Linked DNA regions of Peribacillus sp. FSL E2-0218. The protein of the gene in region 1 interacts with the protein of each later gene in a pairwise test. Links are inferred from orthologs where the notes say so. Each region holds a gene or a part of one and is shown on either strand. Other genes may lie near its edges.

Region 1 (6,822 bases):
CCCTCGATATACCCCTGTTACTAGAGGATTGGGGCAAATCGCAGAATTGTTCAGGTCTTTCCCAGGAGTGGAAAGAAGTGAGCATCCGAACTATTCCTTTACAGCCTGGGGAAGGGATAAAGATAAAATCCTTTATCCGCACCCTTTGGAATTTGGGCTAGGTGAACGATCTCCATTAGGGAAGCTGTATGATCGTGAATCCTATGTTTTGCAATTAGGGGCCCAATTCGACAGTACGACGTGCTTCCACCTTGCTGAATATCGGATAGAATATAAAAAAGTGATAAGCTTGGGCGCTCCCGTGTTAGTGGAAGGGGAACGGGTTTGGAAGGAATATCAAGAACTTGAATTCAGGGAAGAGCTTTTTACGGAGGTTGGCGAATTTTACAAAAGAGAGTATGAAGTGAAAGAGGGATATGTGGGTTCAGCATGTTGCCGCCTTTTTTCCATCAAAGAGTCGGTGGATTATGCGGAGAAATGGTTCAATGAGTTTGATTCCAATCGGAATGCTGTGCGGGAAATCCAAGCGAGAAAGGATGGTATATTATGATAGAAGGTTTATATGAAGCGCATTTACCAGTCGAAGATTTGGAAGTTTCCATTCATTTTTATAAGAAAATAGGTTTGAAGCTTGCTTGGAGGGATGAAGAGACGGCCTTCTTTTGGATAGAGGAGAACAAAAGCTGGGTCGGTCTTTGGGAGGGAAAAGAATACAAAACCCCTTATCATCCCTCATTAAAGCATATCGCCTTTCGGGTAACTTATGAAAATATGAAACAGGCAATGGCTTGGCTCCAATCCTTGCAAATAGAAGTGGTACCTTTTGGAGGAAGGACATCCATCGAACCTTTTGTCCGTCCGCAACAAGGGAATGCTTCTGTCTACTTTCAAGATCCGGATGGCAATAGCTTGGAATTGATGTGTCCGGTTGAAGTCCCTGATGCGTATAAGCAGATGACCGACAAGCTTTCATTGGAAGAATGGGAGGAACTATTGCTCAGGTGATGGGATTCTTACATACAGGAAAAAAAGGATAAATTTAGTATACGAGTATGAGCAATCAATACGGAAAGGCTGAAAGGCATAAAAGTGGACGTTAAACATTTTAAAGTGAACTTATTAACTCAAATGACCTTACTCATCATCTTCGTTGTTTTTATCAGTACCTTGCTTGTGAGCATTCTATTCTCTTCATTGCTGGAAGATATCGTTGAAAACTATGTGGGCAAGCAAGCAATGACCGTGGCCCAATTAGCGGCTCAAAACCCAAAGATCATCCAGGGATTCACGGAGGATCATCCATCGGATGTGATCCAGCCCGAATCGGAAAGGATCCGTCATACTACAGGTGCCGATTATGTAACCATTGCGAACCATAAGGGACTTCGCTACTCCCATCCAAATCCAGAATATATCGGGCAGCCTACGGCAACCAGTAATGATGCAGTATTCAATGAACACAAATCAATCATCTATCAAGGAAATGGAATTTCGGGACCGGCAATTAAGGCGAAGACACCTATCCTGAATGATAAAGGGGAGATCATCGGTGTTTCATCTGTAGGTTTTTTAGTGGAGAATGTGCAAAATCAACTATCCAATTATAAAATGAAAATCTTTCAATTGTCGCTGATCCCAATCCTGGCAGGAATCGTATGGGCCATAGTCATAGCTCGACGCTTAAAAAAACTTATATTAGGTTTAGAACCGGAGGAAATTTCTTTTTTGTATCAAGAAAGGGAAGCGGCACTTGATGCCATCCGGAATGCCACCATTACGATCAATATTGGAAAACAGGTTACTTCCATGAATAAAAGGGCACGTGAATTGTTCCCTGATCATCAGCTTATGGTGGGAAAGCGGATTGTGGATGGTCATTTAGCAAAACTCATCAAAAGTGTATTCAGCACAAAAGAGGGGAAGTTCAATCGCAAGGTACTTTTAGGGCAACAGCTGTATATTGTGGATTTGTCACCGATCTTAAATCATAATAACGTCAGGGGCGTCGTGTTAACAATAAGAACGGTATCCGAAATTGAACAATTAACGGAAGAATTTTCGGAAATCAAGGCCTTTTCAGAAAATATGCGGGCACAAAACCATGAGTTCTTAAACAAATTGAATACCATTTATGGATTGCTTAGCTTAAAACAGTATGATCGGGCATTGAACATCATCTCTTCTGAAGTGAGGGAGAGGCAGGATATCATATCGTTTCTTATGTCATCGGTTAAAGATCCTTTAATTGCAGCCTGTTTACTTGGGAAGAAAAACCGTTCAAAGGAATTGCAGGTTATGCTGGAAATAGATGAGGAAAGCAATTTAAACAGCACATTAAAGCCCGAGGATGCCCATCATTTGGTTTCCATTATTGGTAATGTAATTGATAATGCGATGGAGGCAGCCTGGCAACGGAATAAAAACAAGGGGAAGGTCAAAGTTTCATTTACGGATTTAGGGAATGAAATTATATTTGATATTGAGGATAACGGCCTTGGCATCCCGCAAGGAATGGAAGATATTATTTTTACAAATGGATATACGACGAAGACGGGGGAAAATCATGGAATCGGTTTGGCCATTGTAAAAAATTCCATTGACCTTTTAAGCAGTCAAATTTATATTGACCGCAGTAACTTGGGCGGAGCGAGATTTACGATTGCCTTACCGAAGGATACAAAAGCATGAATGGAGGCGCCTGCATGTCCAAAGGACCGATTACAGTTGTCATTGTGGAAGATGACGAAAATGCAGTGAACATATATAAACATTTCACCAATCAACTAGATCAATTCACTGTCATTGCCACCGCCAGTACAGGCAAGCAGGCATTAAACATATTGGATGTTGCCCAACCGGACTTGATTTTATTGGACATCTTTTTACCGGATATGAATGGAATTGAGCTTCTCCGGGAAATCAGGAGCGAGTACCGGGGGATTGACGTAATCCTGATCACCGCCGCGAATGATACCGAAACAGTCAGCGAGGCGATCAGGGGCGGGGCTTTTGGTTATCTTATAAAACCGATCATTATCGATAAGCTGCTTGCAACGCTCAATCAATACGAGCAGACGAGAAAGCAGCTGGAGAATAATAACTTGGTAAATCAAGAGAAAGTGGATACTCTTTTTCGGACCCCAAGTCATTCACCTACAGCCAATGATGTTCAAATGAATACTCTTCCCAAGGGAATTGACAAGCATACTTTGAAAATGGTCAGAAATAAGATTCAAAACGTCAATGGCCCTTTAAATGCTGATGAACTAGGTCAACTCGTTGGCATCAGTTATTCCACTATGCGTAGGTACTTGGAGTATCTGGTTTCCTGCAATGAAATGGAAGTCGAAGTATTGTATGGAGGTGTGGGACGGCCTGAGAGAAAATATAAGCTAAAAAACCGCTAATGAAGGAACTCGCTTTCCTCCTTAGCGGTTTTTCATTTTCAGGCGTGAAAAAAATGATTAAAACTCCATTTATGAAAAAAACTCTAATTATTTCCTTTATATGTGAAGAATGCGTAATGGATGATAGTCTCTAAAGAAAGCGCTATCACGTTTGACTATCGAAGGGAGTTTGAAGATGTTATCCATTTTAGGATTTTCCATGATTGCCGTATTCATGTATTTAATTATGTCGAAGCGACTATCTGCACTAGTGGCGATAATGCTCGTGCCAATCATATTTGGAGTGATTGGAGGATTTTTGACTGAACTGGGACCGATGATGCAGGATGGTGTTGAAGGGATCGCTTCAACAGCCATCATGATTTTATTCGCCATATTATATTTTGGAATAATGATAGACTCTGGTTTGTTTGATCCCCTTATTTCTAAAATATTGAAAATAGTAAAAGGGGATCCCTTGAAAATAGTATTGGGAACATCCATTCTCTCCATGACCGTCGCCTTGGATGGGGATGGGACCACTACCTACATCATTACTGTTTCGGCACTATTGCCCCTTTATAAACGCCTGGGAATGAACAAATTGATTTTAGCCACCGTAGCCATGTTATCCATGGGTGTAATGAACATGACACCGTGGGGGGGAGCCTCTGCCATGGCCATGGCTTCTTTGAATCTTGACGCATCTGAATTATTCTTGCCAATGATTCCTGTCATGGGCTTTGGCCTCATTTGGGTTCTTATTGCAGCCTTTATATTGGGTAAAATGGAACGAAAGAGATTGGGCGTAATAGAGATCGAGCATAATCACACGAAAGCTAATTCCGAGATAGCTGCAACAACCGTTTCCCGTGATTATCGCCGCCCGAAATTGGTCTGGTTCAATTTCATTTTAACGGTCGTGCTGATGGCATCATTAATCATTGATTTCATGTCTTTGACCATTTTATTCATGGTTGCGTTCGCCATTGCGTTAGTGGTCAATTATCCTGATTTGAAAGATCAGCAGGATCGAATCGCCGTCCACTCGAAAAATGCATTGGCCGTCGTGTCAATTGTCATCGCAGCCGGGATTTTTACCGGTATCATGTCCGGAACGAAAATGATCGATGCAATGGCCATTACGTTGGTCTCGCTGATCCCAGAACCGTTGGGGCCGTTTTTACCGGTCATAGTAGCATATGCCAGTGCCCCATTCACGTTCTTTATGTCGAATAATGCATTCTATTTTGGTGTGCTGCCCATTATCGCACAAGCCGCTGATGCTTATGGGATCAGCGCGGCGGAAATAGGGCGTGCTTCCTTGATCGGTCAGCCGATACACGTACTGAGTCCTTTGGTGGCGGCAGCACATTTGCTGATCGGTTTGGTTGGAACGGACTTCAGGGATATCCAGCGGTTCGCGATAAAGTGGGCATTGGGGACTGTCACTGTCATGACCATAGCTGCGATAATCATCGGAGTCATTTAGTGAAAAGGGAATGTAGTCGTATCTTACGGCCAAAGGTACTGATAATGGGAGGGTTTCTTAATGTGGATCATCACACTCTATAAAAGCAGAGGTATCGTCATGTATGAATTTGAAACGGAACAAGCCGCACGGGAGGTTTATTGTAACATTGAAGGGGATAGGATTCTATCAGAGGTTATTTACTTTAATGATCCAGGTGTAGCATAAAAGATTGGGTAAGAAGCATAATGATCGATGAATGGTCGTTGCAAAAGTGCGGGTCAAACACAAACCAAACAGCAAATTCACACCCCGAAATAAGCTAAGGCTTTATTGGGGTTTTCCCATTTTTTACGACGGTGTTACTAATGATTTTCGCGGTTGCCCCGGCCAAGGTTCATGACTGTATCCAATCTCGCATCATGTAAAGATTGCTGGGGCAGGAGGGGATCTAAACAATTCACGGCGGCTGTTAACTGATGATCACCAAGTTCAGGCAAGGAGATATTTATGGCTTCACCGGGGCGAAAAGGACCTTTTGAATAGTGCCGATTTGATGGTGGCCGCCCAAACATGCATCGATTCCAAAATATAGGAATCAGTAAATGGTATTTTTTTTTTCGTTCAAAGTATTTTTCAAATTAAGGGCGTGGACAGGTTCTGATAGTGTTCCAAAGACATGATAAGGGACTTGTTTTTCCTTTAACATCGTTCCTACTAAAGGTCCGAATGAATCTCCTGTGGAACGATCTGAACCAATACATAAAAAGACCATCTCTTGAGGGTGCGACTGATTGATTCCTGCGATTCGAGAAGACATCTCAGGCACTTCTGCTTCTCCATCCCTTTCCAATATGTATGGGGTGCAATCGTGTATTTCTTCTTTTGGCTTCCTTTTTTTCCTTCCGTTAAAAGGATACATGCCCGCACCCCTTTCCCCATTTACTAAAGAACCGTGACATCTTGATCAAGATTATATATTCCCCCAAAAAGATCCAGGGTAAAGGATAAAGCGATCAGTTATGGACTTTGCTCGCTTTTGTGAGTAGGAAGAAAAAGCTTCCTTTTCCCATTTGACCCTCACGTTGCGTAATACTTTAAAGTAAAAGATACGAAAGGAGGTAAGACACAGTGGCAATGAAAGTGAAAGAACTTGCTGATTTAGTGGGCATCAGTGTGCGGACCTTGCATTATTATGATGAAATCGGGTTATTATCGCCAGAGGAAACAACCGATTCCGGTTATCGGCTATATTCCGATGAAAATTTGGAGATGCTGCAGCAAATCCTGTTTTTCAGGGAACTTGACATGCCTTTGAAGGAAATCAAACAAATGATAAGCAGCGCCTCGTTTAATAAGCAGGAAGCGTTGAGACAGCATCAAAAAATGCTTATAGAGAAGCGCAGTCAGCTGGATAAATTGATCTATACGGTAGATAAGACGATCAAGCATATGAAAGGGGAAATCCAAATGACGGACAAAGAAAAATTTGAAGGGTTCGACTTCAGTCATAATCCATATGAACAGGAAGCCCGCAAGCGATGGGGGGATGAAGCTGTCGATGTATCGAATGCAAGAGTGGCGGGGCTGTCCAAAGATGCCCAAAAAGCCGTTTCGGACATATATACAAAACTTGCGTCCATCCGGGCGGCCTCTCCTCAGTCAGAAGAGGCACAGGCAGCTATTAAGGAATGGTATGACTGCTTGAACCATAACTTCGGCAAATATTCACTTGACGCTTTCAAAGGATTAGGGCAAATGTACGTCGATGACCAACGCTTCACGAAAAATATCGACCAATATGGTGATGGCTTAGCCCAGTTCATGTGTGAGGCGATGGCACATTTTGCCGACGTTAATCAAAAGTAGGGGTTCCTTGACCAGAAGACGAAAAAGCGGCGGAAGTCCACAAGCTTCCGCCGCTTTTTTGTACAGTCCATTATATTCTTGTATCTGGGATGATTT
Region 2 (6,853 bases), 2.8 Mb from region 1 along the record:
ACGATTGTCAGTCATAAAAAAGCGCGGTAACATAACTTCCTATAAAAGGGGATGATGCAGTCTCCGCAGAATGATCCGATGATCTGGATGATGCACTGGAAGGCTGTCCAACGGAATCTAACAAAGTGGAAACGTCTGCGTTTAAAATCCACGTTCCTTCCGGTAATTTCCTTTTTGTCAGAACAAAAGACGGAATTGTCTTGCATTTAATATAACATTTACTTATAATAACGTTATATTAACGTTATATACATTACCGGATAAGAGGTGTTTTAGATGAACATTCTTTTAAATGAGATGGCAGAACAAGAAAAGCTGAAACATTTCATTGCCAGGATCGAAGCAGGGGAAAAGATAGAAGCTGATGATTGGATGCCTGAAGATTACCGAGGGACTCTCATCAAGTTAATTTCCATGCATGGCATCAGTGAAATCATGGGGGCGCTTCCAGAGAAGGAATGGGTTCCTAAAGCTCCAACTTTAAATAGGAAACTTGGAATCATGGCAAAGGTACAGGATGAAATGGGGCATGGACAATTATTGCTTCGTGTCGTCGAGGATTTGCTAAAGCCGTTCGGCAAAAAACGGGATGATCTTATGCAGGATTTATTTAATGGAGATTTAAAGTTTCATAATGTCTTCCATATGGAGGCCAAGACTTGGGGAGATGCGGGCTTGATTGGCTGGCTTGTAGACGGGGCGGCGATCATCTCCCAAACGAATATGCTAGGCGCTTCATATGGACCATATTCCCGTGCGTTACACCGGATTTGTGCCGAAGAAGTTTTTCACGCCCAGCATGGCGAGGCGATCATCATGGCTTTGGCCGAAGGGACGGAAGAACAAAGGAGATTGGTTCAGGACTCGATCGATTATTGGTGGGAATCATTGCTGCTTTTCTTTGGCCCTCCAAGCAAGAATGAGGTGGGGTCATCCAAACAGGATGTAACGATTAGGTACAGAATCAGAACGAGTACGAATGAAGAGCTTCGCCAGGCCTTCTTTTCCAAATATGTGAAGCGGATCCTTTCACTCGGCTATACCATCCCGGATGAAACCCTTCGATTTGATAAAGAATCGAAAACCTGGATATACAAGCAACCTGATTGGAGCAAATTGAAGGTGATGGCGAGGAATAAAGGACCACGTTCACAGGATCGCCTGAATCTTCGAAGAATTTCCTATGAAAATAATAAATGGGTACGGGAAGCCTTGGCTCCGAAGGTCATCTAAGGGAGGGGGAAGGAAGGTATGGAACCAAGACAAGCAACTTACTTTGAAGAATTTGAAGTATTTAGCCGTAAAACGAAATCCTCGCCCGTTCAATATCAGTTTAGCCTGCTGGCCCCGAATGAGGATATCGCCATCATGATGGCACAGGAGAATTTCATGAGACGAGAAGCAGTTGATGATATCTGGGTCGTCAAAAGACAGGATATACGGAAAATGACGGCCGATGAGAAGAAAACGCTTCAGCGTATGGACAACAAAGATTACAGGACCACAAAAGGATATGGGTACCTGAAGAAAAAATGGCGGAAGTATGAGCAGGAAATGCTCGATGAAAAAGAAATAATGTCTTGGGCGGGAGGTGTGAAAGATGGAGAATGAATCATTGAAGAACATGGCAATCAAGGAATTGCTGCTTCACTTGGCCGATGATGATTTTATCCATGCATATCGTGGTTCTGAATGGCTGGGGCTCGCTCCCCATATCGAGGAAGATGTGGCATCCTCCTCGATAGCCCAAGATACGATGGGGCATGCCGCGATATTTTATCAATTATTGGAAGAAATCGGGGAGGGAACGGCAGATCGGCTCGCCCACGACCGTCCCGCCAATGAACGGCGCAATGCCATCATTCTCGAAGCTGCCAATGGTCCCGGACATTATATGAAAGACCCTGATTATGATTGGGCCTTTGCAGTGGTACGGAATTATTTTTACACTCAGGCTAAAGCGATCAAGATTCAATCTCTGCAATCAAGCTCTTATGAACCGCTTGCTGAAGTCGCGCAAAAGGTACAGATGGAACTTTACTATCATTTGATGCACTGGAAATTGTGGTTCGTCCAATTGCTTGGTTCGGATCACGAGGAAGCGGTTTCGAAAATGAAAGCAGCGATTGAGAAAACCTTACCGAATTTCGCCGGCGTGTTTTCACTTGGACAATATGGCGAAGAAATGGTGGAGCAAGGCTTGATAGAGGGCGAAGCGACCTTACGGAAGAAATGGATCGAGGCCATCACCCCGGTTTTTGAAAGTGTAGGCTTAGTTACCACATTTGAAATGGGCATGGCCAAAGGTGATGGGCGAAACGGCGTGCACACGGAGGATTTGGAAACGGCGCTCGAAACGTTAAGCGAAGTGTATGCGTCCGATAAAGCTGCTTCATGGTGAACCATTAGAGAAAAGGGGAGGGATATCATGTCGACCGTACTGATAAACTCAGATGAAATATATAAGCTTCTGGAAGACGTTAAAGATCCCGAAATCGATACAGTAAGCATTCTGGATTTGGGAATGGTTGAAGAAGTGACGGTTTCGGGCCCGGACGTATCGGTGAAAATGCTGCCGACCTTTCTGGGATGCCCGGCATTGCCAATCATTCAGAAAAATGTGGAGACGGCTGTAAAACAGCTTCCAACGGTAAGGAATGTAAGCGTTACATTTTTGCGCTGCCCTTCCTGGACGTCCGATCGTATTACGGAAAAAGGGAAAGCAGGATTGAAGGTTTTCGGGATCTCCCCCCCTCCCAGACAAATGAAAAAAGATGGATCATGGCATATAGATTGTCCGTATTGTGAATCAAAATATGTCACGATGGAGAATATATTCGGCCCGACAGCCTGCCGCAGCATCTTATATTGCAAAGCATGTAAAAACCCGTTCGAAGCAATGAAACCGATGATAAAAATGATCTAATAAATGGAGGTTTTCTAACATGATAAAGCTAATTGCCCTATATAAACAACCTGAAAACAAGGAAGAATTCGATGAGCACTATTTCAATGTCCACGGTCCGTTAACAGAAAAAATCCCTGGTCTTCAAAAAATGGAGGTCACTAAAATAATCGGGACTCCAATGGGCAAAGACTCTGAATATCACATTCTATGTGAAATGTATTATGAAAACCATGATGCCCTCCAAAAAGGAATGAGTTCCCCAGAAGGAAAAGCATCGGGGAAAGACTTAATGGGCTTTGCAGGGAAGTTAGTGACGATGATGATTGGCGAAGAAATGAAATGAATGCGCTCCAGTTCATTGAAACGTCGATCGAGGACGGCATTGGATTCATCTTTCTAAACAGGCCGAAGCAATTGAATGCCCTTAATAGGAAGATGATCAGTGAAATCGTTTCGACGATGGAAGCATTCGACATCGATTCCCAAGTGAAGGTGATTTTGCTGTCTGGAAATGGAAAAGCATTTTCTGCCGGGGCAGATATTGACGAGATGGTGAATGACAGCCCAATCACTTTGGAGTTAACGAATCAATTTGCCGATTGGGATCGAATCAATCTAATCAGGAAGCCAATAATCGGGGCTGTGAAAAGCTTTGTATTCGGTGGTGGCTTCGAGCTTGCTTTAGCCTGTGATTTCCTGATTGCTGCCAGCGACACCCAATTTTCCTTTCCGGAAGTCACGTTGGGAGTCATGCCTGGTGCAGGAGGAACGCAGAGGCTGACGAAATTGGTGGGCAAAACGAAGGCGCTTGAATGGATATTGACAGCCGAGAGGATCCATGCAAAGTCAGCCCTGCATTATGGTTTCATCAATAAGATCGTCGCTCCTGAATTGTTAATGGAAGTAGCGGTTGATTTTGCTCAAAAGATTGCGAAGCAACCTCCGTTGGCGGTAAGGCTGATTAAAGAATCCGTCAATAAAGCCGTTGACCATTCCTTATATGAGGGGATGCAGTTTGAACGGAAGAACTTCTATCTTCTTTTTGCATCAGGGGACCAAAAAGAAGGAATGAGTGCGTTTGTTGAAAAAAGAAAGCCTAAATTCACAGGCGGATAAGGAGTGCTCTATGTACGAAACGATCACATATAGGGTTGAAAATGGAGTCGCTTGGCTTACTTTGAACCGTCCTGATAAACTTAATGCCTTTACTTCCCAAATGAATGGGGAAATAAAGAAAGCGATCAAAGCATCTGCGGAATCTGACGTTGTACGTGCCATTATCATCACCGGGGAAGGCAGGGCCTTTTGCTCGGGACAGGATTTATTGGAAGTGGATGAAAGCAAGCATTTAGGTCAAGTGCTCCGTGAGGACTACGGCCCGATGATGCAGCAAATTTCTCGTTGCGAAAAACCTATCATTGCGGCAGTAAACGGTGTGGCGGCAGGGGCCGGCTTCAGCCTGGCACTTGCATGCGATTTTCGGCTAATTTCCGAAAATGCCAGTTTTATAAATGCTTTTGTCAATATCGGTTTGATACCTGATTCAGGCAACCTGTACTACCTCACGCGAATCGTTGGCCATGCGAAGGCCTTGGAACTATCCTTATTGGGAGAAAAGGTCACTGCCTCCGAGGCAAAAGCCATCGGACTCGCAACGAAAGTGATCGGTGTGGATGAATGGAACGAGCAATTGAGGGCCTTTGCAGGGAATATCGCAGCCAAGCCGACGAAAGCAATCGGCTTGATCAAAAGATACTTAGAGGCAACCTATCACCTTTCATTGGATGAATACTTAACCGAAGAAGCGGAAGGCCAGCGAATCGCCGGTTTGACGCAGGACTTTGCTGAAGGCGTGGCAGCGTTCACCGAAAAAAGGAAAGCTCAGTTCATAGGAAAGTAATATAAAAAGGGAGAGGGATTACATGGTTAAAGTTCAAGAGGCGGCATTTGAAAAAGCGGAAACGAAACGTGATTATTACCACCTGATCATTAATGGGGAAAGAGTGGAAAGCTCTAACGGATCGACTTTGGATGCATGCAATCCTGCAACTGGCGAAATCATCGCCAAGGTGGCAAAAGCCACTAAGGAAGATGCGGAAAAGGCGGTTCAAGCTGCACGTGAAGCTTTTGATAAAGGTAAATGGAAGAAAACCCCGATTAATAAACGTTCCCGTGTATTGAATAAAATTGCGGCAATCATGCGTTCCCGCTTCAATGAATTGGTTGAGCTGGAAGTGTTGAACAGCGGAAAATCCATATCGGCAGCGCAGGGCCAAGTCATGCAGGCGATAGAGGATTTCGAATTTTATGCAGGTGCTTTAGTTGCGCACCGCGGATCTGTCAATAACGTACCTGGCCAATTCCATAACTATACCGAGAAAGAGCCAGTGGGAGTTTGCGCCCAAATCATTCCTTGGAATTATCCAATGATGATGGCAGCTTGGAAAATTGCCCCTGCAATTGCAGTTGGCTGCTCGGTGATCGTCAAGCCGGCCTCCTTAACGCCGCTGACTGCCATCGTCTTAGGGGAAATCTGTTTGGAAGCGGGTGTGCCGTCCGGGGTGGTCAATATCATCCCTGGTCCTGGAGCGGACGTAGGGAATTACCTAGTCGAGCATCCTAACGTGAATAAGGTCGCCTTCACTGGTTCTACGCCAATCGGCAGGGACCTCATGGGTAAAGCTTCCCAAACATTAAAGAGGGTAACATTGGAGCTTGGCGGAAAATCTCCTAATATCGTTTTTGAAGATGCCGACCTTGAAGCAGCTATCGATGGCTCCCTATATGGCATTTTCTACAATACCGGACAATCTTGCGAAGCTAGATCGCGTCTATATGTGCATGAAGACATTTATGAAGAATTCGTTGCCAAGTTCGTAGAAAAAACGAAGAAATTGAAATTGGGCAATCCGCTCGATAAAGAAACGCATGTCGGGGCCATCATAGATCAGGGGCAATTGGATGTCATCAATAATTATGTTCAATCGGCCATATCGGATGGTGCGGATATCCTAACCGGCGGAAAGCCTGCGGTCATTGAAGGCTTTGAAGGAGGCTACTGGTTTGAGCCGACGGTCATTGCCAATGTCAATCATGATATGAATGTAGTGAAAGAGGAAATATTCGGTCCCGTGGTCGTCATTATGAAATTCAAAGATGAAAAAGAAGCCATCAGGCTCGCGAATGATACAGAGTTTGGACTAGGTTCAGCGCTTTGGACAAAGGATGGCGGACGTGCGACCCGAGTGGCCAATCAAATCGAAGCGGGAATCGTCATGGTGAACTGCCCATTCTCCGCTTTTCCTGGAACCCCTTTCGGAGGGTATAAACAATCAGGATTCGGACGTGAGCTGTGTATTGAAACACTCGATCTTTATACAGAAACGAAAAGCATCATTTCCTATCATGGAAGCCGTCCCTTGAATCCTTTCGGCATTTAATCGAACATAAATAGATGGCTGGCAAAACGATTGTCGGATAAGTAATTCATGTATGGATGAATGCTGATCTGATTCGTTGTAGCCGGCCCTCTTTAAGTAAAAGGAGGAATGGTTGATGATTAAAAATCTAGTGATCGTCGGGTCCGGGGTCATGGGCAGGGGAATAGCCTACGTAGGGGCAACTGGAGGATTCGATGTAATATTGGTGGATGTGAGTCAAACGGCATTGGAAAGCGCAAAAAATGAAATTGATTCCATTTTTGAGAAGGGTGTCCGTTATCAAAAAATCAGCAAGGAGGAAGCGGCTTCCGCAAAAAATAGATTTTCATATTCTTCCAATTTGAAAGAAGCGGCAGCAGCTGCCGATCTAATCATAGAGGCCGTTCCGGAAAAACCGGAAATTAAGAAAGCCGTTTTTGAAACGCTTGAAGAGTATGCAAACGAAGCCTGTTACTTTGCAACGAATACTTCCACCATGAGCCCGACTGAAATTGGATCTTATGGT

The links.
Region 2: the proteins of MHI53_RS18745 (region 1) and paaC interact in binary tests that used the Escherichia coli proteins (3 or more experiments, as listed by UniProt). The link is inferred for Peribacillus sp. FSL E2-0218 from one-to-one orthologs.

Annotation. Positions count from the first base shown.
Region 1 is NZ_CP150304.1:3,896,533-3,903,354, reverse strand. The notes cover bases 1,661-4,554. They hold MHI53_RS18745 (response regulator), read left to right. Parts: upstream 1,661-2,702; coding sequence 2,703-3,407; downstream 3,408-4,554. Other genes in these bases: MHI53_RS18740 (citrate:proton symporter), read left to right, coding at 3,583-4,554; MHI53_RS18750 (sensor histidine kinase), read left to right, coding at 1,661-2,688. Also shown: MHI53_RS18760 (AAC(3) family N-acetyltransferase), read left to right, coding at 1-550; MHI53_RS18755 (VOC family protein), read left to right, coding at 547-1,005; more of MHI53_RS18750, read left to right, coding at 1,090-1,660; more of MHI53_RS18740, read left to right, coding at 4,555-4,878; MHI53_RS18735 (hypothetical protein), read left to right, coding at 4,939-5,085; MHI53_RS18730 (DUF1256 domain-containing protein), read right to left, coding at 5,456-5,779; MHI53_RS18725 (MerR family transcriptional regulator), read left to right, coding at 5,989-6,726; MHI53_RS18720 (NAD(P)/FAD-dependent oxidoreductase), read right to left, coding at 6,797-6,822. UniProt on the Escherichia coli protein: Member of the two-component regulatory system DpiA/DpiB, which is essential for expression of citrate-specific fermentation genes and genes involved in plasmid inheritance.
Region 2 is NZ_CP150304.1:1,136,413-1,143,265, forward strand. Bases 576-3,500 are described here. They hold paaC (1,2-phenylacetyl-CoA epoxidase subunit PaaC), read left to right. Parts: upstream 576-1,600; coding sequence 1,601-2,401; downstream 2,402-3,500. Other genes in these bases: paaA (1,2-phenylacetyl-CoA epoxidase subunit PaaA), read left to right, coding at 576-1,233; paaB (1,2-phenylacetyl-CoA epoxidase subunit PaaB), read left to right, coding at 1,252-1,611; paaD (1,2-phenylacetyl-CoA epoxidase subunit PaaD), read left to right, coding at 2,429-2,926; MHI53_RS05420 (EthD family reductase), read left to right, coding at 2,946-3,251; MHI53_RS05425 (enoyl-CoA hydratase-related protein), read left to right, coding at 3,248-3,500. In the rest of the region: more of paaA, read left to right, coding at 277-575; more of MHI53_RS05425, read left to right, coding at 3,501-4,024; MHI53_RS05430 (enoyl-CoA hydratase-related protein), read left to right, coding at 4,035-4,808; MHI53_RS05435 (aldehyde dehydrogenase family protein), read left to right, coding at 4,831-6,348; MHI53_RS05440 (3-hydroxyacyl-CoA dehydrogenase), read left to right, coding at 6,464-6,853. UniProt on the Escherichia coli protein: Component of 1,2-phenylacetyl-CoA epoxidase multicomponent enzyme system which catalyzes the reduction of phenylacetyl-CoA (PA-CoA) to form 1,2-epoxyphenylacetyl-CoA. The subunit C may be essential for structural integrity of the alpha subunit.